DNA from 4 places in the Streptomyces sp. NPDC058576 genome. Region 3 is predicted to be linked to each of the others. Evidence: riboswitches for the same ligand, from Rfam matches in the RefSeq annotation. Region 3 holds a riboswitch; each other region holds the start of a gene.
The links. Region 3 has a riboswitch for cyclic di-AMP ahead of ACFWRV_RS12085 (transglycosylase family protein). Riboswitches for the same ligand answer to the same signal wherever they lie in the genome.

Region 1 (7,390 bases), on a different contig from region 3:
TCATCAGCGACGTGGCGTCGGCCATCCGGCACTCGGTGTACCGCATGGCGGCCGGCGGGTCGTCGTTGCCGAGGGAGCCGAAGTTGCCGTGGCCGTCGACCAGGGGGAGACGCATCGAGAACGGCTGCGCCATGCGCACCAGGGCGTCGTAGATCGAGGCGTCGCCGTGCGGGTGCAGCTTGCCCATCACCTCGCCGACGACGCGGGCGCACTTCACGTAGCCGCGGTCGGGGCGCAGTCCCATCTCGTTCATCTGGGACACGATGCGGCGGTGCACCGGCTTCATGCCGTCGCGGGCGTCGGGCAGGGCCCTGGAGTAGATCACCGAGTACGCGTACTCGAGGAAGGAGCCCTGCATTTCGTCGACGACGTCGATGTCGAGGATCTTCTCCTCGAAGTCGTCCGGCGGCGGGGTCTTCGTGCTACGGCGGGCCATCGCGGCTGCGACTCCTTCACAGATTCTGTTCGGACAACCTGAGCTTGTTTCGGGACAACACGAGCTAGTGACGCGGTCCATTGTGGACCGCCGCACTGACAACGCCGACCTCGACCCGTCCGAAGGCCGGTCCGAAGCGGCCCGGGCAGCACGTCAGCGTCGGCGTCCACGACACCATCGACGGAAACATCCACGGAACGGGAACTTCGCCAGGTGCCGGTGCGCTTGCTTAGAGTGGCAGGTCTGGCAGGAAGTCCAGTATCGCGATCGAAGGGACGTACATGCCCATGGGTCACACGGCCACCGCACAGGCCGGCTCCGGCGGCTTGACAGCGACCGAGCACCGCCTGGCCAACGGCCTGCGTGTGGTGCTCTCCGAGGACCATCTGACCCCGGTCGCCGCGGTCTGCCTCTGGTACGACGTCGGCTCGCGCCACGAGGTCAAGGGACGCACCGGTCTGGCTCACCTCTTCGAGCACCTGATGTTCCAGGGCTCGGGCCAGGTCAAGGGGAACGGTCACTTCGAGCTCGTCCAGGGGGCCGGCGGCTCGCTCAACGGGACGACCAGCTTCGAGCGGACCAACTACTTCGAGACCATGCCCACCCACCAGGTGGAGCTGGCGCTCTGGCTGGAAGCCGACCGGATGGGCTCCCTCCTCGCCGCGCTCGACGAGGAGTCCATGGAGAACCAGCGCGACGTCGTCAAGAACGAACGCCGCCAGCGCTACGACAACGTGCCCTACGGCACCGCGTTCGAGAAGCTGACCGCCCTCTCCTACCCCGAGGGCCACCCCTACCACCACACCCCGATCGGCTCCATGGCCGACCTGGACGCGGCCACGCTGGAGGACGCCCGCGCGTTCTTCCGTACGTACTACGCGCCCAACAACGCGGTGATCTCGGTGGTCGGCGACATCGACCCCGAGCAGACCCTCGCCTGGATCGAGAAGTACTTCGGCTCGATCCCGTCCCACGACGGCAAGCAGCCGCCGCGCGACGGGACGCTGCCCGAGACCATCGGCGAGCAGCTGCGCGAAGTGGTCCACGAGGAGGTGCCGGCGCGCGCCCTGATGGCCGCCTACCGCCTCCCGCACGACGGCACCCGCGCCTGCGACGCCGCCGACCTGGCGCTCACCGTGCTCGGCGGCGGCGAATCCTCCCGGCTGCACAACCGCCTGGTCCGCCGCGACCGTACGGCGGTGGCGGCCGGCTTCGGGCTGCTGCGGCTCGCCGGAGCGCCCTCGCTGGGCTGGCTGGACGTCAAGACGTCCGGCGGCGTCGAGGTCGAGACGATCGAGGCCGCGGTCGACGAGGAGCTGGCCCGGTTCGCCGCCGAGGGGCCCACGCCCGAGGAAATGGAGCGGGCGCAGGCGCAGTTGGAGCGCGAGTGGCTCGACCGGCTCGGCACGGTCGCCGGCCGCGCCGACGAACTGTGCCGCTACGCGGTCCTGTTCGGCGACCCGCAGCTCGCCCTGACCGCCGTGGGCCGCGTCCTGGACGTCACGGCGGAGGAGGTGCGCGCGGCGGCGGAGGCTGCTCTGCGCCCCGACAACCGGGCGGTGCTGGTGTACGAGCCCATCGAGCCGGCCGACGAGGCGGACGAGGGCGACGAGGGCGAAGCAAGCGCCGAGGGCGCCGACGCGCACGAGGGGGCGGACAAGTGAGCGACGCCGCCGTGACTGGAGTAGCCATGGAGTTCCACCCGCAGCCCACCGCCGGCACGGCCCGCCCCTGGGCCTTCCCGGCTCCCGAGCGCGGCGCCCTGCCCAACGGGCTGACCGTGCTGCGCTGCCACCGCCCCGGCCAGCAGGTAGTCGCCGTGGAGATCTTCCTGGACGCGCCCCTGGAGGCCGAGCCCGACGGCCTGGACGGCGTGGCCACGATCATGTCGCGGGCGCTCTCCGAGGGCACCGACAAGCGCAGCGCCGAGGAGTTCGCCGCCGAGCTGGAGCGCTGCGGCGCCACGCTCGACGCGCACGCCGACCACCCCGGCGTCCGGGTCTCCCTGGAGGTCCCGGCCTCCCGGCTGGCCAAGGCGCTCGGTCTGGTCGCCGAGGCGCTGCGGGCCCCGGCCTTCGCCGAGAGCGAGATCGAGCGCCTGGTGGGCAACCGCCTCGACGAGATCCCGCACGAGCACGCCAACCCGTCCCGGCGGGCCGCCAAGCAGCTCTCCAAGGAGCTGTTCCCGGCCACCGCCCGGATGTCCCGCCCGCGTCTGGGCACCGAGGAGACGGTCCGGCGGATCGACGCCGTCGCCGTCCGCGCCTTCTTCGACGCCCACATCCGCCCGTCCACCGCGACGGCCGTGATCGTCGGCGACCTCACCGGCATCGACCTGGACGCGCTGCTGGCGGAGACCCTCGGAGACTGGTCGGGCAACGCGGGCCAGGCCCGCCCCGTGCCGCCCATCACGGCGAACGACACCGGCCGCGTGGTCATCGTGCACCGCCCCGGCGCGGTCCAGACCCAGCTGCTGATCGGCCGGATCGGCGCCGACCGGCACGAGCGCGTGTGGCCCGCACAGGTGCTCGGCACGTACTGCCTGGGCGGCACCCTCACCTCCCGGCTGGACCGGGTGCTGCGCGAGGAGAAGGGCTACACCTACGGGGTGCGCGCCTTCGCCCAGGTGCTGCGCTCCAGCGGCCCCGACTCGGGCGGCGCGGCGATGCTCGCGATCAGCGGCTCGGTGGACACCGAGTCCACCGGACCGGCCCTGGACGACCTCTGGAAGGTTCTGCGGAAGCTGGCCGCCGAGGGGCTGACCGACGCCGAGCGCGAGACGGCCGTTCAGAACCTGGTGGGCGTCGCCCCGCTGAAGTTCGAGACCGCCGCCTCCGTCGCGAGCACGCTGGCCGACCAGGTCGAGCAGCACCTCCCCGACGACTACCAGGCCCACCTCTACGCCCGGCTCGCCGAGACCGGCACCGTGGAGGCGACCGCCGCCGTGGTCAACGCCTTCCCGGTGGACCGGCTGGTCACGGTCCTCGTGGGGGACGCCGCGCAGATCGAGGAGCCCGTGAAGGCCCTCGGCATCGGAGAGGTGTCCGTCGTCACCGGCTGACACCGCCGCGGAACACGGCCGCCCCCGTGCGACCACTGCCGCGAACAGGACCCCGACGGAAGGGATTTCGTCGGGGTCCTGTTTGTTTGCCCGTTTAGTGCACTTCACCCATTTTTGGGGGAGAGGTTGCCTGTCTGCCCTGTGGGATGCGCGACAAATCCCCTTGTCCGTTTGGTGGGGGGAAGTCGCCCCGCCTAGCGTCGGCTCGGCTGTCCGTCACCCGTATGCCGCAACCGCGGCGCCGGGCAGTCATCGCCGAGTCCCCGTCAGGCGCGAGCCTAGGGGAGCCGGGGACCCACGCAGTCCCTGGGGTGAATCGGAGGCCCGTGCCGCGAACCGGCGCGGGAATCCGTAGGAGACCTTCCTGCTCCGAACCCGTCAGCTAACCCGGTAGGCGAGAAGGAAGGAAAGGAACCAGCCCCTCCATGGCGTTCACCCGTGCCACCGGGAAGCACCGTGCCCCGAGCCGCCTCACGCGTCGGAGCGCCCAGGTCGCCGGCATCGCGGCCCTGGCCACCACCGGAGTCATCGGCTCGCTGTCCTCCCCGGCTCTCGCCGCGGACACCGAGGCCGCCAAGTCCGCCGACACCGGCCTCACCCAGGCCGTCTCCCTCGAAGCCACCCTCGCCGAGCGGATCGACGCGCAGGCGAGCGCCCAGAAGCAGCAGGCCGACGCGATCGCCGAGGCGAAGGCCAAGGCAAAGGCCGAGGCCCGTGCGAAGGCGGCGGCCGAGCGAAAGGCCGAGGCCCGCGCCAAGGAGGTCCGCGAGGAGAAGGCCCGGGCCGCCCGCGCCGCCGAGCGCGCCCGGCTGAACGCCTTCCACCTCCCGGTCGCCGGCTCCCACGTCACCACCGGGTACAACACCGGCGGCTCGCTCTGGTCCTCCGGCAGTCACTCCGGCGTGGACTTCCAGGCCGCCTCCGGCAGTTCCGTCGTCGCGGTCGGCGCCGGCACGGTCGTCGAGGCCGGCTGGGGCGGCGCGTACGGCAACAACATCGTGCTCCGGATGAAGGACGGCACGTACACCCAGTACGGCCACCTCTCCTCGATCGGCGTCTCCGTCGGCCAGAGCGTCTCCTCCGGCCAGCAGATCGGCCTCTCCGGCTCCACCGGCAACTCCACCGGCCCGCACCTGCACTTCGAGGCCCGCACCACCCCCGACTACGGCTCCGACATGGACCCCGTCGGCTACCTGCGCTCGCACGGTCTGAACGTCTGACGCACCCCGCGTGACCCCCGTCCGAAGGCCCCGGCGCCCGCCGGGGCCTTCAGCAATTCCGGCGTGAAGATATCCATGGATTCCGGCCTGCCATCGGAAATTCCGGCGGATTGCCATAGAGTCACGGAACAGACGTCGGGCGGCCGCGTTTCGCGGGGATCAAGGCGGAGGTTCGGACATGCGCATTCCCGCGCATTCGGTATGCACGGCAATCCGTGACGACATCGTCTCCGGTGTCTACGAGCGAGGCAGCCGCCTCACCGAGGAGCTGCTGGCCCGCCGCTACGGGGTCTCCCGGGTCCCGGTCCGCGAGGCGCTGCGCACCCTGGAGTCCGAGGGGTTCGTGGTCACCCGCAGGCACGCCGGCGCCTGTGTCGCGGAGCCCACCGTGCAGGAGGCGGCCGACCTCCTGGAGGTCCGGACGCTCCTGGAGCCACTGGGTGCGGCACGCGCCGCGCAGCGCCGCACGGAAGCCCATCTGAAGGTGCTCCGGGGCCTGGTCAGGCTGGGCCAGGAGCGGGCCCGCCGGGGCGAGGGCGAGGATCTGCGCTCGCTGGGCGGCTGGTTCCACGAGACCCTCGCCCAGGCCTCCGGCAGCCCCGGGCTCATCGCGCTGCTCACCCAGCTCCGGCACAAGATCGCCTGGATGTACGCGGTCGAGCAGGAGTCCCGCCCGGTCGATTCCTGGGCCGAGCGCGGCGCGATCGTGGACGCCGTGGCGCGCGGCGACGCGGAACGGGCGAGGGCGCTGACCGCCCAGCACGCGGAACGCTTCACCGCCGCCCACCGGCTCCGCCGCCCGGATCTCCCCGGGCGGCGCGCCGCCCCCGTCCCCCCGGTGAGAAGTTCGCAACACGGCGTAAACACCGCGGGCGTCCGTCATTAACAGAAGAGCCGTATACAAAGAGAAGCGATTTCGGATGCGTCATTGACGCTGCCTGAATGCGTCATTCGCGATGCCCAAATGCGCCCTTCGCGCTGCCCGAATTATCGAGGCGCGATTCTTTCGTGAAAGCGAAAGAGCCGTGATCCCTTTACGGGGTCACGGCTCTCGCACGGGTCGAATCCGGACGGGCCGGAGTCGGAGGGGTCAGACGGTCTCCGGAAGCTCTTCCAGACCCTCGGCGACCAGCTTGGCCAGCCGGTCCAGAGCGGCCTCGGCGTCGTCCGCGTCGGACGCGAGCACGATCTCCTCGCCACCCTGGGCGCCCAGGCCGAGCACGGCGAGCATGGAGGCGGCGTTCACCGGGTTGCCGTCGGCCTTGGCGATCGTCACGGGGACGCCGGAGGCCGTGGCGGCACGGACGAAGATGGAAGCGGGGCGGGCGTGCAGGCCCTCGGCCCAACCGACGTTTACGCGGCGCTCAGCCATGGTTCTGCCCTTCACATATCAACGGTTGTCTAGACCAGTCTCTCATGCAGTGCGTGGTGCTGTGCCCGGCCTCCCGTCCGGCTGCCCGGTCCGGGCCCCCTCAGACTGCCCCGGCACCGATCCCTCCGCGACCGGGCTCCCCGCCGTACGCTTTGGCCATGGAGCCCACGCCGGAACAGAGTCCGCATCACGCGTACCCCGACCACTGGGAAGCGGACGTGGTGCTCCGCGACGGTGGCACCGCGCGCATCAGGCCGATCACCACGGACGACGCCGAGCGACTGGTCAGCTTCTACGAGCAGGTGTCCGACGAGTCGAAGTACTACCGGTTCTTCGCCCCGTATCCGCGGCTATCCGACCGGGACGTGCACCGCTTCACCCATCACGACTACGTCGACCGGGTGGGACTGGCCGTCACGATCGGCGGCGAGTTCATCGGGACCGTCCGCTACGACCGCATCAACGACCAGGGCCGCCCCGCCTCCGCGCCCGCCGACGAGGCCGAGGTCGCCTTCCTCGTCCAGGACGCCCACCAGGGCCGCGGAGTCGCCTCGGCGCTGCTCGAACACATCGCCGCGGTCGCCCGCGAGCGCGGCATCCGGCGCTTCGCCGCCGAGGTGCTCCCCGCCAACAACAAAATGATCAAGGTGTTCCGGGACGGCGGCTACAGCCAGCGCCGCAGCTTCGAGGACGGCTCCGTCCACCTCACCCTCGACCTCGAACCCACCGAGAAGTCCCTCGCCGTCCAGCGCGGCCGCGAACAGCGCGCCGAGGCCCGCTCGGTGCAGCGCCTCCTCGCCCCCGGCTCCGTCGCGGTCATCGGCACCGGCCGCACCCCCGGCGGTGTGGGCCGCACGGTGCTGCGCAACCTCCTCGCCGCCGGCTACACCGGCCGCACCTACGCGGTGAACCGCGCCTTCGACGAGGGCCTGGCCACGCTCGACGGGGTCCCCGCCCACCGCTCGCTCGGCGAGATCGACGAGCAGGTCGACCTCGCCGTCATCGCCGTCCCCGCCCACCGCGTCCCCGAGGCCGTCGCCGACTGCGGCGAGCACGGCGTCCAGGGCCTGGTCGTCCTCTCCGCCGGATACGCCGAGCGGGGCGCCGAGGGCCGGGAGCTCCAGCGCGAACTGGTCCGCCAGGCCCGCTCGTACGGCATGCGGATCATCGGCCCCAACGCCTTCGGCATCATCAACACCGCCGAGACCGTCCGGCTGAACGCCTCGCTCGCCCCCGAGTCGCCCGCCCGCGGCCGGATCGGCCTGTTCACCCAGTCCGGCGCCATCGGCATCGCCCTCCTC
Region 2 (7,390 bases), on a different contig from region 3:
TTGGCGCCGCCCGCCACTCCGGCGGCGGCGGCCTTGGACGCCTCGTCCGGCTTCAGCCAGGTGTACTTGAGGATTCCGGCCTTCGACCCGAGCCGCTGCGAGCAGTACGAGCAGTCCTCGGGGCAGAGCCCCGATTTCAGGTTGACCAGATAGTTGAGCTTCACGCGCCGCCCGAACCACTGCCGGCGCACCTTCCCTGCGGCGGCCACCACGTCGAGCAGCTCGTCGTCGGAGGTCGCCAGTACGGCGAGCGCTTCTTCGCGGGTCGGCAGTTCGCGCCGCAGCCCCTTGTCCACCAGCGTGTTCAGCAGGTCCATGGAAGATGATCCTGGCTTACCGCACCGCCTCCAGCCAAGGAGGAACCAGACAGGAGACCCGGGCGAGGGTGTGTGTATTGCCACACCCTGACCTGCTGCGCACCCGGCTAGGGTCTGTTGGCTGCCTACAAAGAGCCCGTCCGCACAGGACTGCCCGCACCGGACCGTCCGCCCCAGACCTGCCGCGCCAGACCCTCCGCACCGGGCTGTCCGCACCGGACGTCCGCGCGGAGCCGCCCGCCGAGGCCCGCCTACCCAAGGGACCGCCCCATGTCCTTCGCCCCGTTCGACTGGATCGACGCCGAGGCCCGCGGCCGGGCCGCCGCCGGACTCGTACGCACGCTGCGTCCACGCGACGCCGAGCCGGAGCTGCTGGACCTCGCGAGCAACGACTACCTGGGCCTCACCCGGCACCCGGAGGTCACGGCCGCCTCGGCCGATGCCGCCCTTCGCTGGGGGGCGGGGGCGACGGGGTCCCGGCTGGTCACCGGCTCCACCGCCCTGCACGCCGAACTCGAACGGGAGCTGGCCGCGTTCTGCGGCTTCGAGGCGGCCCTCGTGCTCTCCTCCGGCTACGCGGCCAACCTCGCCGCCCTGACCGCGCTGTCCGGGCGCGGCTCCCTCATCGTCTCCGACGCGGGCAACCACGCCTCGATCGTGGACGGCTGCCGGCTCTCCCGCGCCGAGACCGCCGTCGTCTCCCACGCCGACCCGGACGCGGTCGCCAAGGCGCTCGGGGCCCACGACGGCCGGTCCCTCGCCGTCACCGACTCGGTCTTCTCCGTCGACGGCGACGCCGCTCCGCTCCCCGCCCTTGCCGAGGCCTGCCGTTCCGCGAACGCCGCCCTGCTCGTCGACGACGCCCACGGCCTCGGCGTCCTGGGCGACGGCGGTCGCGGCGCGCTCGCCGCCGCCGGCCTGGCGGGCCGCGACGGGATCGTGGCCACGCTCACCCTGTCCAAGTCGCTGGGCAGCCAGGGCGGAGCGGTTCTGGGGCCCGCCCGGGTCATCGACCACCTGGTCAACACGGCCCGTACGTTCATCTTCGACACCGGACTCGCCCCGGCGGCGGCCGGCGGCGCGCTCGGCGCGCTCGACGTGCTGCGCCGGGAGCCCGAACGGGCGGCCCGCGCCCGTGAGGTGGCCACCGCGCTGTTCACGCGGCTCACCGCCGCCGGGCTGCGGGCGGTCCGGCCCGACGCGGCCGTCGTCTCCGTCCGGGCGCCCTCGGCGGACGCGGCGGTGCGCTGGGCGGCCGACTGCCGCACGGCCGGGATGGCGGTGGGCTGCTTCCGCCCGCCGTCGGTACCGGACGGCATCTCCCGGCTGCGGCTCACCGCCCGCGCCGACCTGACCGAGGAGCAGCTCACGACCGCGGTGGCCACGATCGTCGCCACCGCTCCCCGGCCGGCGGACGCTCCGGTCAGCTGACCCCGCGCGGCCGCCCCGCGGGCGACGACGTGAAGGGTCGGGCAGGCCCCAGACCCGTGACGAACGTGCTCCAGGCCGCCGCCGAGAAGCGCAGCGGCGGCCGGTCCACGTCCTTCGAATCGCGTACCGCGAGCAGGGCGCCGAACAGCGCGGTCTCCACGCAGTTGTTCATCCCGGTCGAGCGGCTGCTGCGCCGCCACGACGCGGTGGACGGCGCCCCGGGCGACGGCTGTGGTGCGGAACGGTCGGACATGGTGGCCCCCTCGGGCAGTCGGACGGTCCGGCGGGACCCGGCCGGACGGCCCGGTTCCGCTAGCCGCGGCTGATCGCGGTGATGAGGTCCAGCGAGCGTTCGGGCGACAGCGCGTGCGCCTGCAACGTACGGAAGGCCGAGCTGTACGCCTCAAGGTCTTCTTTCCGTTCCAGATAGAGGCTACTCGTCAAGTGGTCAAGAACGACCACATCCAGATCAGAAGTGTTCGGAAAGGAGAAGATAACGAAAGGGCTGGTGAGTCCGACGTACCCGCCCACCGAGAACGGCAACACCTGCAACTGGACATGCAGGAGTTGGGACACCTGGATCAGGTGGTGCAGCTGATCCCGCATCACCGCCGCCCCACCCACCTCGCGATGGAGCACCGCCTCGTCCAGGACGGCGGTGAACCGCAGCGGCGGACTCGCGCGCAGCACCCGCTGGCGGGTCAGCCGGACCTCGACCAGGGAGTCGAGCCGGCCGTCCGGTAACCCGTCCAGTGAGGCTCGGGTCACGGCCCGTGCGTATCCGGCCGTCTGGAGCAGCCCCGGCACCACGGAGGTCTCCAGCGTCCGGACCGTACTGGCCTGCGACTCCAGACTGATGAAGTCGCGGTACTGCGGCGGGATCAGCCCCCGGTAGGCGTGCCACCAGCCCGAACCGCCGCCGCCCGCCGACCCCGCGAGGACTTCCAGCAGCGAACGCAACTGGGTGTCCCGCACCGCGTAGACGTCCAGCAGCCGCGAAACGTCGGCCGGCGTCACCCCGCTGGCGCCCGTCTCGATGCGGCTCACCTTCGACTGGTGCCAGCCGAGCAGCCGCGCCGCGTCCCGGCTGGTCAGGCCGGAGGCGCTGCGCAGGCTCCGCAGCTCCTCACCGAGCTTGCGCCGCCGGACGACGGGGCCGTGCAGCATGCCGGTCTCCTTCTGCTGTCGGGAAGGGCCGGTCCGTCACCGGGGCCGGCCCGCAGGGAGGTCAGTGTGCCGCCCGCCCACGCCGTACGGGTCCCGAATTCACCGCTTCGAGCGACAGATATATGCATATCTTGGCCGAACCCCGTTACAGGGAGCTGCATCGATGGCAATCTGGCGCGAAGCACAATCCTGGCCGACCGTCGGTCGGCCGGGGCGGGAAAGGGACGGCGTCGCCATGGCAGACCATCAGGAAGCAACCGTCACTCTGCCGAGCGATCCGGTCTCGGTCTCCTCGGCCCGCAGACATGTCGCCAGGACCCTGACCCAATGGGGCCTGCCCGACGACAGCGAGTTCGCCGACACCATCCGCCTGATCGTCTCGGAGCTGGCCACCAACGCCGTTCAGCACACCTTCGGCCAGTCGCCCACCTTCACCGTGGATCTGCGCCTCGAACGCGACGAGGAGCTGTATCTCGGCGTCACGGACAGTCACCCCCGCTGGCCGCAGCGACTGCCCGCCGCCGTACGGCAGGACAACGGGCGCGGCATGGTCATCATCCGGGCACTGGCCAAGGAGCGCGGCGGGCGGCTCCAGGTCACCCCGACCGCCGAGGGCGGCAAGACGGTCTGGATCGCGCTCCCGTGGGTCGTCGCCGTCCAGGGCTGATCCCGGCGGAGCACGGGGAGAGCCGGGGGCGTCAGCCCGCGGACGGCCGATTCGCCGGTGCTGCCGTGCCGCCACGGCCGAAGCCGCTGCGCAGCAGCGCGAGCAGCGTCCCGGCAGCCGCGCTCGACCGGTCGCCCCGGTGCGCGACCGAGATGGTCCTCCGGAACGACGCGGGCTCCAGTCGACGGACCGACAGCGGGGCCGCCGCCATCGAGGCGACCATCTCCGGCACCACCGCCACCCCGAGACCCGCACTGACCAGCGCGCACACCAGCGCGTACCCGGGCGATTCGCAGACCACCGCGGGCGTCGCCCCGGCCTCGGCGAGCGCGCTCTCGACCCCGTGCCGGGGCGGGTGAGTGGGCGCGCTGCTGATCAGCGGCCGCCCCGCCAGCTCGCTGACCGGCAGCCGACCGGTGCCCTCGGCGAGCCGGTGACCCGCCGAGGTGACCAGCACCAGCTCCTCGACCAGCAGGGGTTCGACGAGGACACCCACCGGCAGGGGGCCCGCCGTCGCCGGTTCATAGGCATGCGTCAGAGCGAGGTCCACCTCGCCCGCGACCACGGCGGCGACCCCGCCGGGCGGTTCGTACTCGGCGACGGTCAGCTCGACCTCCGGATGAGCCCGCCGGAACGCGCTGAGGACCGGGGGCAGCAGATGGATCCCGGCCGTCGTGAACGTCCCCACCCGCAGCCTGCCGCCCGAGAGCCCGGCCAGTTGCGCCAGCTCGTGCCGCGCCTGGTCCAGCTCGTCCAGCACCCGCCGGGCCCGGCCCGCCAGCAGTTCGCCCGCCGCCGTCAACCGCGCACCGCGATGGTGGCGCACCAGCAGCGCCGCCCCGGCCTCCCGCTCCAGCTTGGCCAGCTGCTGGGAGAGCGCGGGCGCGGTGTAGCCCAGGCGGGCGGCGGCCCGGGTGATCGATCCGGCCTCCGCGACCGCCACGAGTGCCGCGAGCCGTGTCGGGTCGTACATGAAAGCGTTCCTTTAGGTAGACCCAGAAGATTGCAAGTACACGCTAAAGGCTCCGCCGGTCCAAGGTGGACCTCATGGACGCACAACTGATCGCCTTCACGGGGGTCGCCGCCGGTATGGTCGCGCTGCCCGGCGCCGACTTCACCGTCGTCGTACGCAACGCCCTGGCCTCACGCGCCGCCGGCCTGGCCACCGCGCTCGGCGTCGCCGGGGGGCTGCTGGTGCACACCGCACTCGCGGTCGCCGGACTCGCCGCGGTGCTCGTGACGATGCCCGTGCTCTTCCGCACCGTCCAGCTGCTCGGCGGCGCGTACGTGCTCTACCTCGGGATCAGCACGCTGTACGCGATCCGGCGTCGCGGAGCGGCGGACGGCGACGGAACTCCCGAGGACGCGCCGGGGCGGCCCGTGCCCGGCGAGTTCGGACGCGCGGTGCGCCAGGGGTTCCTGACCAACGCGCTGAACCCCAAGGCCCCGGTCCTCTTCCTCAGTCTGCTGCCGCAGTTCGTGCCCGACGGCCAGCCGCCCCTGCCCCGGACCCTGTTGCTCGCGGCCCTCGTGGTGGTGCTGGCGCTGATCTGGTTCCCGGCCGTGGCCCTGCTCGTGGACCGGCTGGGCCGGTGGCTGCGCCGACCGCGTACCGCCCGCGCGATCGAGGGCGGCAGCGGTGTGGCGCTCACCGGTCTGGGACTCGCCCTGGTCACCGGCCCGCTGCTGCGCTGAGGACGTCGCGGGCGCCCTCAGCGGCCGCCCGTGACTCCCGCACGGAAAGAGCGTCCGGCCGGAGGTCAGCGGACCCTTCCGTACCAGACGCTCTTGGACCAGATTTTCGCCAGTCGCACCACGTCCCCCGATTTGGGGGAGTGCCAGATCTTCCCGGCCCCGGCGTAGATGCCCACGTGGTAGACGCTGCGCCCGGAATGGAAGAAGACGAGGTCGCCGCGTTTGCGCTGCGACTTCGCGATATGGCGGGTCTTGTTGTACTGCTGCTGTGCGGTGCGGGGAAGCTTCTTGCCGGCCTTCTTGAACGAGTAGACCGTCAGGCCCGAACAGTCGAAACGGCTGGGGCCGGCCGCTCCGTATTTGTAGGGAGCACCCTTCTTCGACGCGGCGACCTTCAGGGCCTTCGTCGAGTGAGCGGCGGCCTCGGCGTCGCTCACCATGCCGGGCGCCAGCATCGTGGACGTCACGGCCAGGGTGAGCACCGAGGCCGTACCGACCCGGGCGAACAGAGACGGGACATGAACCTGCGCAGACATGCGCAACCCTTCGTCAGCCGCCTGTGAAGGATGACCTGTCGGGTTCGGGCTGGCGAAGTTGCCCGGCCGCTTGACGCGGCTTCACCCCGAGGGCTTCCCGGTCTCCCGGTCGGCCCGTTGTGCTCGGGTCCTCCACTCCTGCCGATCCACTTCTGTCGACCAGTCATCCGGGCGGCGGCAGGACTCGGCGTCCGCCCGGACCGCCCCGCCGCGGTGGCGGGGGCTGTTCGTCCCAGGGATCTTGACGCACTCCGTGCCGGATTTCCGAGCTGAAACGGTGGTTTGTGAGTCTCCTCACCACTGATCCATTCAGGTGGACAGGCCCGATTCGCGCTCGCCGACGAGCCGGGCGCACACCCTCGTACCAGCGACGAAAGGGCGCATTTCGAGTACGGGCCGGGCGTCGAACGCAAGTTGAGCAGTCGCTCGCGCGGGTGATCTCCTACGCCGAACGAGCGAGGCAAATCGATCGCGGGACCGGGCGTGTCGTGCGGCGGGCGACCGGTCCGCCCCCGTTTGATGTCCTCCCCGCTCCAACAAGGCGCCCGCCCCGACCCCGTGAGGCCGTTCTGCCCGCTCCAACGGGGCGCTCGCCCCAGCCCCGTGAGGCGCTTCCGGCCGTCTCCGTATCGTGCTTCCGGGTGCGGAGCGGGTCAGTTCACCGTCGGCGGCATCGCGACCCGGCCCGCCCGGCGCTCCCCGTCCAGGACGCGCAGGGCCCGCGCCAGGGTGGCCGCGTGGAGCCGCGACTCGCCCCGCTCGTGCATCAGGGCCAGGGCGTCGCGCAGGGCCGCCGCGCCGGAGGCGAGGGCCTGGGCGGCTCGCAGCGCGCTGTAGGTGTCGCCGCCGTGGGCCGGGTTGATCCGGCCCACCTGGTCGAGCACGGCCAGATAGCAGTCGACGAACTCGCCCTCGGCGCGGGTCAGCGCGGGCAGGGGCGGGAACTCGGGTGGCTCCATCGGCGTTTCCCCTCGCGTCGTACGGCGGCCGGGAGAGTCAGCGGTTCTCCACGACGTGGTCGACCAGCCCGTAGGCGAGGGCGGCCTTCGCGTCGAGGATGGTGTCGCGCTCGATGTCGGCGGTGACCTGCTCCGCGGTCCGGCCCGTGTGCCGGACCAGCATGGCCGCGAACATCTCGCGGGTGCGCACCAGTTCGCGCGCGTGGATCTCCAGGTCGGACGGCTGGCCCCGCATCGGCTCCTCCAGCGCGGGCTGCTGAATGACTACCCGCGCGCCGGGCAGTGCATGTCGACGCCCCTTTGCCCCGGCCGCCAGCAGGGCCGCCGCGTAGGAGCCCGCCTGCCCCAGGCAGAAGGTCTCCACCTCGCAGGTCAGGAACCGCATCGTGTCGTAGACCGCGGCCATCGCCTGGAAGGTGCCGCCGGGTGAGTTGATGTAGAGCGACAGGGGCCGGTCCGGATCGGCGTGCTCCAGGTACATCAGCTGGGCGATGAGGTCGCTCGCCGCGGTGTCGTCGATCGGGCTACCGAGGAAGACGATCCGCTCGGACAGCAGCTTGGAGTACGGGTCCAGCGTCCTGGTTCCGGTCGCGGTGCGCTCGGTGAACTCGGGCAGGA
Region 3 (7,390 bases):
GAGGTCACCGACCCCCCGCCCGATAACGTCAAGGCGTGAACGACAGCCCCGCCCCCGGCACCTCCGAGCCCTCCGCCTGCCCCCACGCCACCCCTGACGAGGCCGCCCCCGAACTCTTCACCTGGGAGTTCGCCACCGACCCCTACCCCGCCTACGCCTGGCTCCGCGAGCACCGCCCCGTGCACCGGACCGCGCTGCCCAGCGGGGTCGAGGCCTGGCTCGTGACGCGGTACGGGGATGCCAAGCAGGCGCTCGCCGACGCGCGGCTCTCCAAGAACCCGGCCAACCACGCCGAGTCGCCGCACGCCAAGGGGAAGACGGGGATCCCGGGGGAGCGCAAGGCGGAGCTGATGACGCATCTGCTCAACATCGACCCGCCGGACCACACCCGGCTGCGCCGGCTCGTGTCCAAGGCGTTCACCCCGCGCCGGGTCGCGGAGTTCGCGCCCCGCGTGCAGGAGCTGACGGACCGGCTCATCGACGGGTTCATCGAGGACGGCAAGGCCGACCTCATCCACGACCTCGCCTTCCCGCTCCCCATCTACGCCATCTGCGACCTGCTCGGCGTCCCGCGCGAGGACCAGGACGACTTCCGGGACTGGGCGGGCATGATGATCCGGCACGGTGGCGGGCCGCGCGGCGGGGTCGCCAGGTCGGTGAAGAAGATGCGCGGCTATCTCGCCGAACTCATCCACCGCAAGAGGGAGGATCCGGGCGACGACCTGATCTCCGGGCTGATCCGGGCCAGCGACCACGGCGAGCACCTCACGGAGAACGAGGCGGCCGCCATGGCGTTCATCCTTCTCTTCGCCGGGTTCGAGACGACGGTCAATCTGATCGGGAACGGGATGTACGCGCTGCTGCGCCACCCCGAGCAGCGCGCCGCGCTGCAGGCTTCCCTGAACGCCGGGGAGAGCGCGCTGCTGACCACCGGGATCGAGGAACTGCTCCGGTTCGACGGGCCGGTCGAGATGGCGACCTGGCGGTACGCCACCGAGGCGCTGACCCTGGGCGGCGAGGAGATCGCCGCCGGGGACCCCGTACTGGTGGTGCTGGCGGCCGCCGACCGCGACCCGGAGCGGTTCACGGATCCGGACACTCTGGACCTCGCACGGCGTGACAATCAGCACCTCGGTTACGGGCACGGCATCCACTACTGCCTGGGGGCGCCGCTGGCCCGTCTGGAAGGGCAGACCGCGCTGGCCACGCTCCTGAGGCGCCTTCCTGACCTGCGACTTGCGGAAGAACCTGCCGATTTGCGCTGGCGCGGCGGGCTCATCATGCGCGGACTGCGCACCCTTCCCGTCGCGTTCGAATCGGGAGGCCGTTCCGAAAAAAGTGACGGACTGTCAACTCTGTGACTTTCACGTGATCTGCGCTGCATCGACTTGTGACACACGTTCGAGTCCCGCTAGGTTCACGGTTCGACGCGTCGGCCGCACCTTGCTCACGCGTCACTTGCGCGCCGACGCAGACACGGAATCCCCACGGAATCCCGCTGCGCGGCGCTCAGGTCACTCGCTTGTCAGTCGCACGGAAGGCATACCCATGGGCTCCGCGAACGGCAGACACCGCCGCCCTCGCCAGGCACCGGCCATCGTCGTCGCCGCAGGCGTGACGGGATCGGCCATCGCCATCCCGCTGCTCGGTGCGAGCGGCGCAACCGCCGCCGAGGCCTCCACCTGGGACCGGGTCGCGGAGTGCGAGAGCGGCGGCATGTGGAGCGCCGACCTCGGCAACGGCTATTACGGCGGGCTCCAGTTCTCGCAGGAGACCTGGTCGGCGTACGGCGGCACGGCGTTCGCGCCCCGCGCCGACCTCGCCAGCCGCTCGCAGCAGATCTCCGTCGCCGAGAAGGTCCTGGACGACCAGGGCCCGAAGGCGTGGCCCAGCTGTGCGGTGATCTCCGGGCTCGCGGTGGACGGCAGCCTGCCCGGCGTCGACCCGGGCACCTCGCCGTCCCCCGACCCGTCCGCCGATCCGTCGGAGGACCCCTCGGCCTCGCCGACGGGCGAGGCGGACGCAACCGGCGAAGCGGATGAATCCGGCAAGTCCGGGGAAACCGATGAGTCCGGCAAGGGTCAGAAGGAGAAGGGCAAGGACAAGGGTGACGGTGCGGGGGAGGAGAGCGATGCTCCGGACTCCTCCGTGACGCCCTCCGACCCGCCGCCCTCCGGCACCCCCGACGCCTCGGACCCCTCCGCCGCCCCCGACGCCTCGAACGGCAAGGGCGGCAAGCACCGCGGCGCCCCCGCGCCCGAGGAGGCCGACGCGGACCGGCGGGACGGCCCCCGCGAATCCGGTCGGCACGCCTCGCGCGGCGACGGCGACGCGCGGGACGGCGACGCGGCGACCGCCGACGGGTACACGGTGCGGGCCGGCGACAACCTCTGGGCGATCGCTGACGCACAGGAACTCCCCCAGGGCTGGAGCGGCCTGTACGAGGCCAACAAGGACCTCCTGGGCTCCGACCCGGACCTGATCCTGCCCGGACAGAACCTGGATCTGGGGCTGGACGGGAGTGCCGGCCAGGCTGCGTCGGAGAGCGGCGAGGAGCCCGCCGGGGCGCCCGTAGCCAACTGATGCAATTCGGGAAAAAGCCCCGAAAGTAGAGGCAGTTAAGAGGCCTATGTCCACTTTGCGTAAGTGAGACATGGGTCTCTTTGCTTCAACTCGTGCGTCTCGCCCGGCCGATCCGGGCGAATCACCCCCGACCTGCGGAAACGACCCGCCGACCACCGCGAGTTCGGGCTGATTGCCCCCTATGTCCATCTTTGAATGTCGGGGTTGCCTGTGTTTACGGTCTAACCGCTCGCACCGCGGGCCCCGTCGACCGTCACGCCGAATCCTGCCGTCGGTCGAAGGGAACAGACGCGTAAGCGCCGTAGGCAGGAGCGGGGGACCCAGGTAAGCCGCCGGGTCCGGACGCCTCGTCGAGAAGACGGGGACGTACGGGACCGGCTAGGGGTGAAGTCGTGCGCAAGACCGCGCGACCGGGCAACTCATCAGCCCGAACCCGACAGCTCACCTCGTAGGCGTCGGTGAGGAGATTCGTTCCATGCTGCTGAACAGCAAGGGCAAGCACCGCCGCCCGTCCAAGGTCACCCGTATCGCCACCCTCGCGGGTGTCGCCGGTGCCGCCGTCGCCGTCCCGCTGATGGGCGCGACCAACGCCTCCGCCGCCTCCGTCGAGACCTGGGACGCCGTCGCCCAGTGCGAGTCCGGCGGCAACTGGTCCATCAACACCGGCAACGGCTACTACGGCGGACTGCAGTTCTCGCAGTCCAGCTGGGCCGCCGCCGGTGGTACGCAGTACGCCTCGCGCGCCGACCTGGCCTCCAAGGACCAGCAGATCGCCGCCGCCGAGAAGCTTCTCGACCTGCAGGGCCCGGGCGCCTGGGCCTGCGCCGGCGCCGGCGGCCTCACCAACGACGGTGTGGACCCGGGCGTGAACCCCGGCGGCTCCGGCCAGTCCGAGAGCAAGCCCGAGCAGGCGCAGCCCGAGCGCCAGGCCGAGCAGCCCACCACGCGCAGCGAGCAGCGCGAGGCCCCCGAGGCCGAGAGCAAGAAGACCGTCACCACCCCGACCGGCGAGAAGGTCCAGAAGGGCGACGGCGAGTACAAGGTCAAGGCCGGCGACACCCTGAGCAAGATCGCCGACAAGGAAGGTGTCAAGGGCGGCTGGAGCAAGCTCTTCAAGCTCAACGACGACATCGTCAAGGAAGCGGACCTGATCTTCCCGGGTCAGCAGCTCCACCTGAAGTAATCGCCGTCTCTCCTCCCCGGAGGGGAAGGGTCCGGCGGCACTTCCCCTCGCACGGCTTCCCGGCCCGGCGCGCTCTTCCCCCCAGCGCGTCGGGCCGGGTTCTGCGTGAGCGGCAGGCGTCCGGAGGTCCGCATGTGTTCACCTCTTGGTGTTACCGCTCAGTAGATTTCTAGAGTTTTGTCCCGTGATGCAGGTTCTTGGGTCCTTTTTCGTCCCAGGAGGCGGGCGGTCGGCCGGCCGACGCGGCCGGGCCGGATAGGCTCGTGTCGCAAGGCCACAGTGACCCTGCACAACCAGTGTCAGATCCCAGAAGGAGATGCCTCGTGCCGTCCATCGACGTCGTCGTAGCCAGGGAAATCCTCGACTCCCGGGGCAACCCCACGGTCGAGGTCGAGGTTGGCCTCGACGACGGCAGCACGGGTCGTGCTGCCGTTCCGTCCGGCGCCTCCACCGGTGCGTTCGAGGCTGTTGAGCTTCGCGACGGTGACCCCAACCGCTACCAGGGCAAGGGCGTCGAGAAGGCCGTCCTCGCCGTCATCGAGCAGATCGGCCCGGAGCTCGTCGGGTACGACGCCACCGAGCAGCGCCTCATCGACCAGGCGATGTTCGACCTGGACGCCACCGAGAACAAGGCCTCGCTCGGCGCGAACGCCATCCTCGGCGTCTCGCTGGCCGTCGCGCACGCCGCCTCCGAGGCGTCCGACCTGCCGCTCTTCCGCTACCTCGGCGGCCCGAACGCGCACCTGCTGCCCGTTCCGATGATGAACATCCTGAACGGCGGCTCGCACGCCGACTCCAACGTGGACATCCAGGAGTTCATGATCGCGCCGATCGGCGCGGAGTCCTTCTCCGAGGCCCTGCGCTGGGGCGCGGAGATCTACCACACGCTGAAGAAGGTCCTCAAGACCAAGGGCCTGTCCACCGGACTCGGCGACGAGGGCGGCTTCGCCCCGAACCTGGAGTCCAACCGCGCCGCCCTGGACCTCATCGTCGAGGCCATCACCGAGGCCGGTTACGTCCCGGGCCGTGACGTGGCACTCGCGCTCGACGTCGCCGCGTCCGAGTTCTACAAGGACGGTGTCTACGAGTTCGAGGGCAAGTCCCGCTCGGCCGCCGAGATGACCGAGTACTACGAGGAGCTCGTCTCCGCGTACCCGCTGGTCTCCATCGAGGACCCGCTGTACGAGGACGACTGGGCCGGCTGGAAGGTCATCACCGACCGCATCGGCTCCAAGGTGCAGATCGTCGGCGACGACCTCTTCGTCACCAACCCCGAGCGCCTGGCCCGCGGCATCGAGGAGGGCTCCGCCAACGCCCTGCTCGTGAAGGTCAACCAGATCGGTTCGCTGACCGAGACCCTGGACGCCGTCGAGCTGGCCCAGCGCAACGGCTTCAAGTGCATGATGTCGCACCGCTCCGGCGAGACCGAGGACGTCACCATCGCCGACCTCGCCGTCGCCGTGAACTGCGGCCAGATCAAGACCGGCGCCCCGGCTCGCTCGGACCGCGTCGCCAAGTACAACCAGCTGCTGCGCATCGAGGAGATCCTCGACGACGCCGCGGTGTACGCGGGCCGCTCCGCCTTCCCGCGCTTCAAGGGCTGACCCACAGGCCCGAGACGGTAGCCTCCGCCCGTCCCCGCACCCGGTCCCGTACCGTGTGCGGGGACGGACGTGCGTAAGAGCTTGCCGCCCTTCGGGCGACGACGGCAGGTTGACGACAAGCTCTGGGAGGCGGGGAGACATGGCCGGGAAGGACCGCGACCGGTTCTCCACCGCGACCAGGCTGCGACTGCTCGGCGAGCAGACCGCGGCCCGCGTGTACCGATCCCAGAACCGCCGCCAGGCCCGCCGCTCCCGGCTCACCGGCCGGGCCGCGTTCCTGGCGCTGGTGGTCTGCTCCCTGGTGGTGGCGCTCGCCTACCCGATGCGGCAGTACGTCTCCCAGCGCGACGAGATCGCCGAGCAGGAGCGGCTCTCGCAGGAGGCGGAGCGGCGCACCGAGGAGCTGCGGGACGAGAAGGCGCGGCTCCAGGACGACGCGTACATCAAGCGTCTGGCCCGCCAGCACCTCCATTACGTCCTCCCCGGGGAGACCGGCTACACCGTGGCCGACCCCGACGCGGCCCGGGACCGCCGCGGCGAGCCGGGTGCGAGCGACCGCCCCTGGCACTCGAACCTCTGGGACGGCGTGGACAGCGCCGACCGTGACGACCGCGACTGACCGACCCGCAACCCCCTTCTACGAGCTTTCGAGCAGAACCAAGGCAGGCATGGAAACGCCCCCTCCGCAGACCGAGTCCACCCAGCCCACCGACGCGGACATCGCCGCGTTCGAGCAGCAGCTCGGCCGCCCGCCGCGCGGTCTGCGCGCCATCGCGCACCGCTGCCCGTGCGGCAACCCGGACGTGGTGGAGACCCAGCCGCGTCTGGAGGACGGCACGCCGTTCCCGACGACGTACTACCTGACCTGCCCCCGGGCGGCCTCGGCGATCGGCACGCTGGAGGCCAACGGGGTCATGAAGGAGATGACGGCCCGTCTGGAGACCGACCCGGGGCTGGCGGACGCCTACCGGGCCGCGCACGAGGACTACATCACCCGCCGCGACGCCATCGAGGTCCTGGAGGGCTTCCCGAGCGCGGGCGGCATGCCGGACCGGGTGAAGTGCCTGCACGTTCTGGTGGGCCACTCGCTGGCCGCCGGGCCCGGGGTGAACCCGCTGGGCGACGAGGCCATCGCGATGCTGCCCGAGTGGTGGGCCAAGGGCCCCTGCGTCACGCCGTGCGCGCCGACGGGCGAGGGTGACGGCTGGACGGTGGACGCGGGCGACGAGGGCCACTTCGCCTTCCGCCCGCTCGACGGCCCCGCCGACGGGAAGGGCGCGTGACCCGGGTCGCCGCGATCGACTGCGGCACCAACTCCATCCGGCTCCTGGTCGCCGACCTGGACCCGGCCACCGGCTCCTTCACCGAGCTGGACCGGCGGATGACGATCGTCCGCCTCGGCCAGGGCGTCGACCGGACCGGACGGCTCGCCCCCGAGGCGCTGGAGCGGACGTTCGCGGCCTGCCGCGAGTACGCGGCGGCGATCGAGGAGCTGGGCGCCGAACGGATCCGTTTCGTCGCCACCTCCGCCTCCCGCGACGCCGAGAACAGCGCCGACTTCGTGGCCGGGGTCCGGGACATCCTGGGCGTCGAGCCCGAGGTGATCACCGGCGACCAGGAGGCCCAGCTCTCGTTCGACGGGGCCACCAAGGAGCTGGCCGGCAGCGACCACCTGGCGAAGCCGTATCTGGTCGTCGACATCGGCGGCGGCTCCACCGAGTTCGTCCTCGGCTCGGACGGGGTGGAGGCGGCCCGGTCCGTGGACATCGGCTGCGTACGGATGACGGAACGTCACCTCGTCGTGGACGGGGCCGTCATGGACCCGCCCAGCCACGAGCGGGCCGCCGCGATCCGGGCGGACATCGACGCCGCTCTCGACCTCGCCGAGCAGACCGTGCCGCTCACCGGGGCCGGCACGCTCGTCGGCCTCGCGGGCACCGTCACCACGGTCGCCGGGATCGCGCTGGAGCTGGCGGAGTACGACTCCGCGGCCATCCACCACTCCCGGGTCTCCCGCGGC
Region 4 (7,390 bases), on a different contig from region 3:
GACCGGCTCAAGGAGCAGGACCCCGGCCTGGAAGGGGAGGCGTTCTACCAGGGCCGGATCAACGTGGAGGAGGGCGCGCACGTCTACAGCATCGACACGTCCTACCCGGAGATCGGCTCCACCGACATCGGGCTCCACTCGGTGGGCCGCGACGGCAGGACGGTGACCGTGGTCGAGTGGGGCCAGCTCGGCGAGCTCGACGGAGCACCGCTGGAGGGCTTCAAGAAGACGACCCGCACCGCAGTCACCAAGCTGCGCTGATCCCGCTTCCGCGACCGGCCGCCGCAGGGGAGCGGCCGGTCGCGGAGGTGCGCGGTACCCCGGATCGGGAGCATGCTGGCTGTGTGACCCGGCACGAGACGACCCGGTATCCCCCGCCCGCCGGAAACGGGGCCGCGGCCGGGGGACCCGACGGTGGCCGCGTGCCCGACGAACTGTCCCTCGTACTCGCCCAGGCACTCGTCAGCGCCGTCGAGTCGACCGACGGCTACGCGGGCGGGGTCTACCTGCGGAGCAGAACGCCCGGGCTGCTGCGGCTCGCGGTCCTCGCCGGGCTGCCGGGACCGCTGTTCCGGCCCTGGTGGCGAATGCATGTGAACCGGCCCTTCCCGGTGTCCGAGGCCTACCGCTCGGGGCGGCCCGTGCTGCTCCACGACGCGGAGGAGGCGATGCGCCGGTTCCCGCAGCTGATGGCCGGGCTGCCGTTCCCGTTCGGTTCGCTGTGGGTGCCGATCATCGGACCCCGGGGCAGCGTCGGCGTGCTGGCGGTCCTGCGGGCCTCCACGCCGGGGCAGCCGGTCGCCCCCGCCGACGGGGAACGGCTGCACAGCCTCGGCCAACGGCTCGGCGCCGCGCTCACCGACCTGGAGCGGCGGGGCGTCGACTGCGTATGGGAGACCGAGCCGGTCCCCGTGCAACTGCCCGCCGCCACCACGCCCCCGGTGCGGGTCGGCCGGTTCGACTGGGACCTGCACTCCGGGCAGGTCGCCGCCGACGACGAACTCTGCGCGATCCTCGGCTTCGAGCCCGCCGTCTTCCCGGGCACCGTCGACGCGCTCGCCGAACGGCTGGTCCCCGAGGACGTGTACGGGCTGTGGGCGCTGGCCCGGCGGACCGTGGAGTCCGCCGAACCGGTGGTCCGCCGGATGCGGCTGCGCGGTCCCGACGGCAGGTCCCACCTGCTGGAGCTCTCCGGCCGCTGGACGCACCCGGACGGCGCTGTGTCCGCCAGTCATCTGAGCGGCTTCCTGGTCGACCTCGGCGCGGGACCCGTCGTGCCGGAGGCCGCCGACCGGCTGCCCCGGGGCATCCTCTCCCTGGACCGGCTCGGGCGGATCACGTACGCGAACGGCCTCGCCGAGGAACTGCTCGGCCACTCCCGGCCGGAGCTGATCGGCCACGGGGTGTGGCAGGCCCTGCCGTGGTTCGGGCACGAGGCCTACGAGGACCACTACCGGGCCGCCCTGATGGCCGACGAGCCCGTCCACTTCCTCGCCCGCCGCCCGCCCTCGCGCTGGCTGTCGGTGTCGCTGTACCCGGGCCACGACGGGGTGAGCGTCGTCCTCCAGGCGACCGACCAGCCGGCCTACGCCCCCGGCTCCGTCACCTCGCCGGGGCTCGGCATCGGCTCGACCGCCGACCGTTCCTCCGCGCTGTACCGGCCGGTGGCCCTCGCCATCGCGCTGACCGAGGCGGTCACGGCCCGTCAGGTCTCCGCGGTGGTCACCGAGGAGCTGCTGCCCGCGTTCGGCGGCCGCCAGCTCGCCATCTACCTGCTGAACGAGCGCCATCTCCATCTGGCCTGGGAGACGGGATTCCCCAAGGGCTTCCTCGACCGCTTCGACGGGGTCGGGCTCGACGTCAGCATCCCCGGGGTGGAGACCCTGACCACGGGCCGCCCGATCTTCTTCGAGTCCATGCAGCGCCTGGCCGAGGCCTACCCGGGCATCCCGATCGACGCGGACGTCGGGGCGCGGGCGTTCCTGCCGCTGATCGCCTCGGGCCGGCCCGTCGGCTCCTGCATCCTCGGCTTCGACCGGCCCCGCGGCTTCAGCCCGGAGGAGCGCACGGTCCTGACGGCACTGGCCGGGCTCATCGCCCAGGCCCTGCAACGCGCCCAGCGCTACGACAGCGAGTCGGCCCTCGCCCGCGGACTCCAGGACGCCCTGCTCCCGCACCGGCTGCCCGAAGTGGACGGGGTGGACACCCTGGGGCGCTACCTCTCCGGCACCCAGGGCATGGACGTGGGCGGCGACTGGTACGACGTCATCGAGACCGGTCACGAACTCGCCCTGATCATCGGCGACGTTCAGGGACACGGGGTGTCCGCCGCCGCGACCATGGGCCAACTGCGCAGTGCGGTACGAGCGTTCGCGCTGAGCAACCATGATCCGCAGGAGGTGATGAGCGGGACGAACCGACTGCTCATCGACCTGGACCCGGGACAGTTCGCGAGCTGCTGCTACATCGCCCTCGACCCGGCCACCGGCGTGGCCCGTGCCGTACGGGCAGGGCATCCGCAGCCCGTGCTGCGGCGGCCCGACGGCCGGACGGAAGTGCTGGACCTGCCCGGCGGCATCGTGCTCGGGATCGACGGGGACGCGGCCTACCCGGTCACCGAGATGCGGCTCGAACCGGGCGCGATGCTCGCGCTGTTCACGGACGGGCTGATCGAGCGCCCCGGGACGGACATCGACGAGGGGATCGAGCGGCTGCGGGCGACCGTCGAGCGCATCGGCGCGGTCCCCCTGGCCGACACCGCCGACCAGGTCATCGGCGAGGCGAGAGCGGCCACCGACCGCCCCGACGACATCGCGATCCTGCTGGCCGCCCGCTGGGCCGACGCCCCGGAGGTCCGTCGGCCCCGGACGGTGCGGGAGCCCGGGCCCGACCTGTGGCGCACGTTCAGGAGGCCGGACCCGGGGCGTCCTGCGGCGGATACCTAGGTCCGGCCTCCTGGAAGGCGTTCTGTCGGTCAGGCGTCGGCGGGCAGCTCGGCCGGCACGAAGGCGCCGGAGGCCCCCAGCATGCCCTCGCGGTCCACGACCTTGATCCGCTCGCGGCCCTGGGCCGCACCGAGCGCCTGCTCGTGGGCGTCCAGCTGGTGCCAGCCCTCCCAGGTCGTGTAGCGGACGCCCCGGCCTTCCAGGAAGGCCTCGACGGCCTCCGGGGCGGGCGTGGCCGGCTCGGGCAGACGGCCGGCGGCACGGTCCTCCAGGAGGCAGGCGACCGTCTCGTTGGCGTCGCCCTTGGTGTGCCCGATCAGACCGATCGGACCGCGCTTGATCCAGCCCGTGACGTAGACGGAGCTCATGTGCTCCTCACCGGCGATGACACGTCCCGCCTCGTGCGGGACGGTGCCGGAGGTCACGTCGAAGGGGAGCTTGGGCAGCTCCTCCGAGTAGTAGCCGACGGCACGGTAGACGCTCTGGATGTCCCAGTCGGTGAACTGACCGGTGCCCCGGACGTTGCCGGTGCCGTCCAGCTCGGTGCGCTCGGTGCGCAGCGCCACGACCTTGCCGTCCTCGCCGAGGATCTCGACCGGGGACTCGAAGAAGTGCAGGAACAGCTTGTGCGGGCGGTCGCCGACATCGCGGATCGCCCAGTTCTCCAGGGTCTGCGCGACCATGTTGGCCTGCTTGTTCTCCCGGCGGGTCGCGATGGAGCCCTCGTCGTACTCGATGTCCTCGGGGTTGACGATGACCTCGATGTTGGGGGAGTGGTCCAGCTCCCGCAGCTCCATGGGGCTGAACTTGGCCTGCGCCGGGCCACGCCGCCCGAACACATGCACCTCCAGCGCCTTGTTCTGCTGGAGGCCCTGGTACACGTTGTCCGGGATCTCGGTGGGCAGCAGCTCGTCGGCCGTCTTGGCCAGGATGCGGGCCACGTCCAGGGCCACGTTCCCGACGCCGAGCACGGCGACCTTCTCCGCGGTGAGCGGCCAGGTGCGGGGCACCTCGGGGTGCCCGTCGTACCAGGAGACGAACTCGGCCGCGCCGTAGGAGCCGTCCAGCTCGATGCCGGGGGTGTCGAGCGCGCGGTCGGCCTCGGCGCCGGTGGAGAAGATCACCGCGTCGTAGAACGACCGCAGGTCGTCCAGGCCGATGTCGTGCGGGTAGCTCACGTTGCCGAAGAGCCGGATCTGGGGCTTGTCCAGCACCTGGTGCAGGGCCTTGACGATGCCCTTGATCCGCGGGTGGTCGGGGGCCACGCCGTAACGGATCAGGCCGAAGGGCGCGGGCATGCGCTCGAAGAGGTCGATGGAGACCCCCGGGTCCTGGCAGACCTCGGATTTGAGCAGCGCGTCCGCAGCGTAGATACCGGCGGGGCCGGCTCCGACAATGGCGACGCGGACGGGGCGTGTCATGGCGTGGTGATCCTTCGGGGCGGGCGAACGCGGGCAGGTACAGCGTACGTCGGAGGTAAGGGTTGGCTTACTAGTCTCCACCCCACACCGTAAGCGATCGCCGCGCGGGACCCTCGACCGCCCCTGCGCAGGGTGACCGATTAGTCCGCTTTATTATGCCTATATGGTCGATTTGTTTCTTTTGCGCTTCTCATCCATAAACAGTCCCGATGGTGTTGTTGAGGCATTTGCCTGGGCCCGTTTTCACCATCGCGCCGAGGGAGTGGTGAGCGTCACGTCCGCGAGGGCGGACGCGGAAGCGGAGGCATCGGTTCCCTTCTGTGCGAAGAAAGTTGACGCCGTGACGGCGTCGCCCGATCCGGGAATTCCGTTATTCGATCATGTGCGGAAAAGGGAATCCGGAATGCGGGGCTTGTTCCGTCCGATGTTTCTCGCCTACGGTCACCGTCAATCCGGATGGAACGCCGAATCCTGCCGCCGTCCGGGAATCCGAAACCCACTCACGTACGGCAGGAGCGGGGGACCCAGGTAAGCCGCCGATCCGTAACCGGAACGGCTTGGGGTGAAGTCGCACGACCGTGCGGCCAGACATCTCCCGTCTGAACCCGACAGCTCACCTCGCAGGCGCCGGAGAGGAAATCCCCCATGCCCGCACAGGGTAAGCACCGCCGTCCCAAGTCCACCTCGCTGAGCCGCGGCCTCGCCGCCGTGACCACCGGTGGGGCCGTACTCGCCCTCCCGGTGATCGGCGCCACCAGCGCCTTCGCGGCCCCCGCGCCCGCCGCCGCGCCGCAGGCCGTGGCTCCCGCCTCGGTGTCGCCGCAGGCGAATTCCGCCGCGAAGGCCGCCCCCGCCCAGCATTCCGTGGTGGCCGGCGAAACTCTTTCCAAGATCGCCCGCGAGCATTCCGTCAGCGGCGGCTGGGAGAAGCTGTACGAAGGCAACCGGAAGATCGTCGGAGGGAATCCCGACCTTATTCACCCCGGTATCAAGCTGGTTCTCGGAGCCAAGGCCGCCGCCCCGTCGGACGACAAGGCCGCCAAGGCCTCCCCGTCCGCCGCACGTGGCGCGTCGGCGGACCGGGCCGACCGTTCGGAGCGCATCGAGGCCGCCCCGGTGGCCAAGGCCGCGCCGGCCGCCGAGAAGGAGGCCGTGACCTACACGAACGACCTCGACGGCTGGATCAAGGAGTCCCTGGCGGTCATGGCCGAGCAGGGCATCCCCGGCACCTACGAGGGCATCCACCGCAACATCATGCGCGAGTCCTCGGGCAACCCGGCCGCCATCAACAACTGGGACTCCAACGCCGTCAAGGGCACCCCGTCCAAGGGCCTGCTCCAGGTCATCGACCCGACCTTCCAGGCCTACCACGTGCCCGGCACCTCGACCGACAGCTACGACCCGGTCGCCAACATCACGGCCGCCTGCAACTACGCCGCGGACCGGTACGGCTCGATCGACAACGTCTTCGGCGCCTACTGATCCTCGCGCGACCGAACACCAGGAGCCCCGGACCGCACGGTCCGGGGCTCCCGTGTCGTCCCGGGGTGTCGCCGGGAAGTTACCCCCAAGTTTCTCGTGACTTGCCACGCATTCGGCAGTAGAACCTGTTGCACTCTGTCGAGAGTGAGGAACGTCACATGCGCGAAAATGCCATGCAGGACAGCGAGACCAAGGGTGTCTCGCGTCGAAGATTCATCACTGGAACAGGTTCTCTTCTGGGCGCCGCGGCGATGGCCGGGCACACCACGCCGGCGTGGGCGCGTGTCCGTGCGGCGGCAGCGCCGATCGGATCCGGGGCCCGGGTGCCTGTCCTGGTCGTCGGCACCGGATACGGCGGCTCCGTGGCCGCTCTCCGGCTCGCCCAGGCCGGAACGGACGTCCACATGATCGAGATGGGCATGGCCTGGGACACCCCCGGCGCGGACGGCAAGATCTTCGCCAACACCACCAGGCCGGACGACCGCTCCTTCTGGCTGCGCACCCGGACCAAGCAGCCGCTGAGCAACTTCCTCGGCTTCCCCATCGACAAGAACGTCAACCGCTACACCGGCATCCTCGACGCCGAGGAGTTCGGCGGCATCACGGTCTACCAGGGCCGGGGCGTCGGCGGTGGCTCCCTGGTCAACGGCGGCATGGCCGTCACCCCGCGCCGGGAGAACTTCGGCGCCATCCTCCCGACGGTCAACGCCGCGGAGATGTACGCCACCTACTACCCGCGCGCCAACAGCGGACTGGGCGTCACCACCATCGACCCCGCCTGGTTCGACAGCGTCGACTGCTACCAGTACGCCAGGGTCGGCCGGAAACACGCCCAGCGCTCCGGCTTCCCCTTCCTCTTCGTGCCCGCCGTCTACGACTGGGACTACATGAAGCAGGAGGCGGCCGGAACCGTCCCCAGGTCAGCCCTGGACGCCGAGATCCTCTACGGCAACAACCACGGCAAGAAGTCGCTCCAGAAGACCTACATCGACCGGATCAGAGCCACCGGCCGGGTCACCATCTCCCCGCTGCACAAGGTCACCACGGTCACCCCGGCTCCCGGCGGCGGCTACACCGTGCTCATCGACCAGCTGGACACCGGCGGCCGGACCACCGCCACCAAGACCGTCACCGCGGACAAGGTGTTCTTCGCCGCGGGCAGCGTGGGCACCAGCAAGCTCCTCGTCGGCCTCAAGGCCACCGGCGCGCTGCCCCTCCTCAACGACGAGATCGGCCAGGGCTGGGGCGACAACGGCAACGTCATGTGCGGCCGGGCCAACCACCTCTGGGACCCGACGGGAAAGGTGCAGTCCTCCATCCCCACCGGCGGCATCGACAACTGGGACGCCGGGGGAGCGTTCGCCGAAGTCGCACCGCTGCCCACCGGGATCGAGACGTGGGCCTCGTTCTACCTCTCCATCACCAAGAACCCCCACCGCGCCCGGTTCACCTGGAACGCGGCGGCGGGGAAGGCGGAGCTGAACTGGCAGACGGCGTGGAAGCAGCCGTCCATCGACGCCGCGAAGACCATCTTCGACAAGA

Region 1: linked by a shared signal. The riboswitch ahead of ACFWRV_RS26905 (M23 family metallopeptidase) and the one ahead of ACFWRV_RS12085 (transglycosylase family protein) in region 3 are both predicted to bind cyclic di-AMP.
Region 2: linked by a shared signal. The riboswitch ahead of ACFWRV_RS02825 (C40 family peptidase) and the one ahead of ACFWRV_RS12085 (transglycosylase family protein) in region 3 are both predicted to bind cyclic di-AMP.
Region 4: linked by a shared signal. The riboswitch ahead of ACFWRV_RS28580 (transglycosylase SLT domain-containing protein) and the one ahead of ACFWRV_RS12085 (transglycosylase family protein) in region 3 are both predicted to bind cyclic di-AMP.

What each region holds. Positions count from the first base shown of each region.
Region 1 covers NZ_JBHXPF010000046.1:26,073-33,462, forward strand. The annotation lists gene ACFWRV_RS26890 (DNA topoisomerase (ATP-hydrolyzing) subunit A) at 1-436, opposite strand, end outside; gene ACFWRV_RS26895 (M16 family metallopeptidase) at 718-2,100, shown strand; gene ACFWRV_RS26900 (M16 family metallopeptidase) at 2,127-3,497, shown strand; cyclic di-AMP (ydaO/yuaA leader) riboswitch at 3,741-3,908, shown strand; gene ACFWRV_RS26905 (M23 family metallopeptidase) at 3,923-4,717, shown strand; gene ACFWRV_RS26910 (GntR family transcriptional regulator) at 4,896-5,603, shown strand; gene ACFWRV_RS26915 (HPr family phosphocarrier protein) at 5,808-6,089, opposite strand; gene ACFWRV_RS26920 (GNAT family N-acetyltransferase) at 6,248-7,390, shown strand, end outside.
Region 2 covers NZ_JBHXPF010000002.1:271,202-278,591, forward strand. The annotation lists gene bioB (biotin synthase BioB) at 1-317, opposite strand, end outside; gene ACFWRV_RS02795 (8-amino-7-oxononanoate synthase) at 588-1,748, shown strand; gene ACFWRV_RS02800 (DUF397 domain-containing protein) at 1,741-2,001, opposite strand; gene ACFWRV_RS02805 (helix-turn-helix domain-containing protein) at 2,061-2,915, opposite strand; gene ACFWRV_RS02810 (ATP-binding protein) at 3,151-3,582, shown strand; gene ACFWRV_RS02815 (LysR family transcriptional regulator) at 3,614-4,555, opposite strand; gene ACFWRV_RS02820 (LysE family translocator) at 4,630-5,277, shown strand; gene ACFWRV_RS02825 (C40 family peptidase) at 5,343-5,813, opposite strand; cyclic di-AMP (ydaO/yuaA leader) riboswitch at 5,817-5,981, opposite strand; gene ACFWRV_RS02830 (hypothetical protein) at 6,467-6,772, opposite strand; gene ACFWRV_RS02835 (ATP-dependent Clp protease proteolytic subunit) at 6,810-7,390, opposite strand, start outside.
Region 3 covers NZ_JBHXPF010000012.1:33,476-40,865, reverse strand. The annotation lists gene ACFWRV_RS12095 (cytochrome P450) at 36-1,361, shown strand; gene ACFWRV_RS12090 (transglycosylase family protein) at 1,549-2,583, shown strand; cyclic di-AMP (ydaO/yuaA leader) riboswitch at 2,871-3,053, shown strand; gene ACFWRV_RS12085 (transglycosylase family protein) at 3,059-3,766, shown strand; gene eno (phosphopyruvate hydratase) at 4,090-5,370, shown strand; gene ACFWRV_RS12075 (septum formation initiator family protein) at 5,510-5,989, shown strand; gene ACFWRV_RS12070 (DUF501 domain-containing protein) at 6,039-6,653, shown strand; gene ACFWRV_RS12065 (exopolyphosphatase) at 6,650-7,390, shown strand, end outside.
Region 4 covers NZ_JBHXPF010000053.1:12,838-20,227, reverse strand. The annotation lists gene ACFWRV_RS28595 (hypothetical protein) at 1-261, shown strand, start outside; gene ACFWRV_RS28590 (SpoIIE family protein phosphatase) at 423-2,945, shown strand; gene ACFWRV_RS28585 (FAD-dependent oxidoreductase) at 2,975-4,366, opposite strand; cyclic di-AMP (ydaO/yuaA leader) riboswitch at 4,819-5,006, shown strand; gene ACFWRV_RS28580 (transglycosylase SLT domain-containing protein) at 5,012-5,848, shown strand; gene ACFWRV_RS28575 (GMC oxidoreductase) at 6,007-7,390, shown strand, end outside.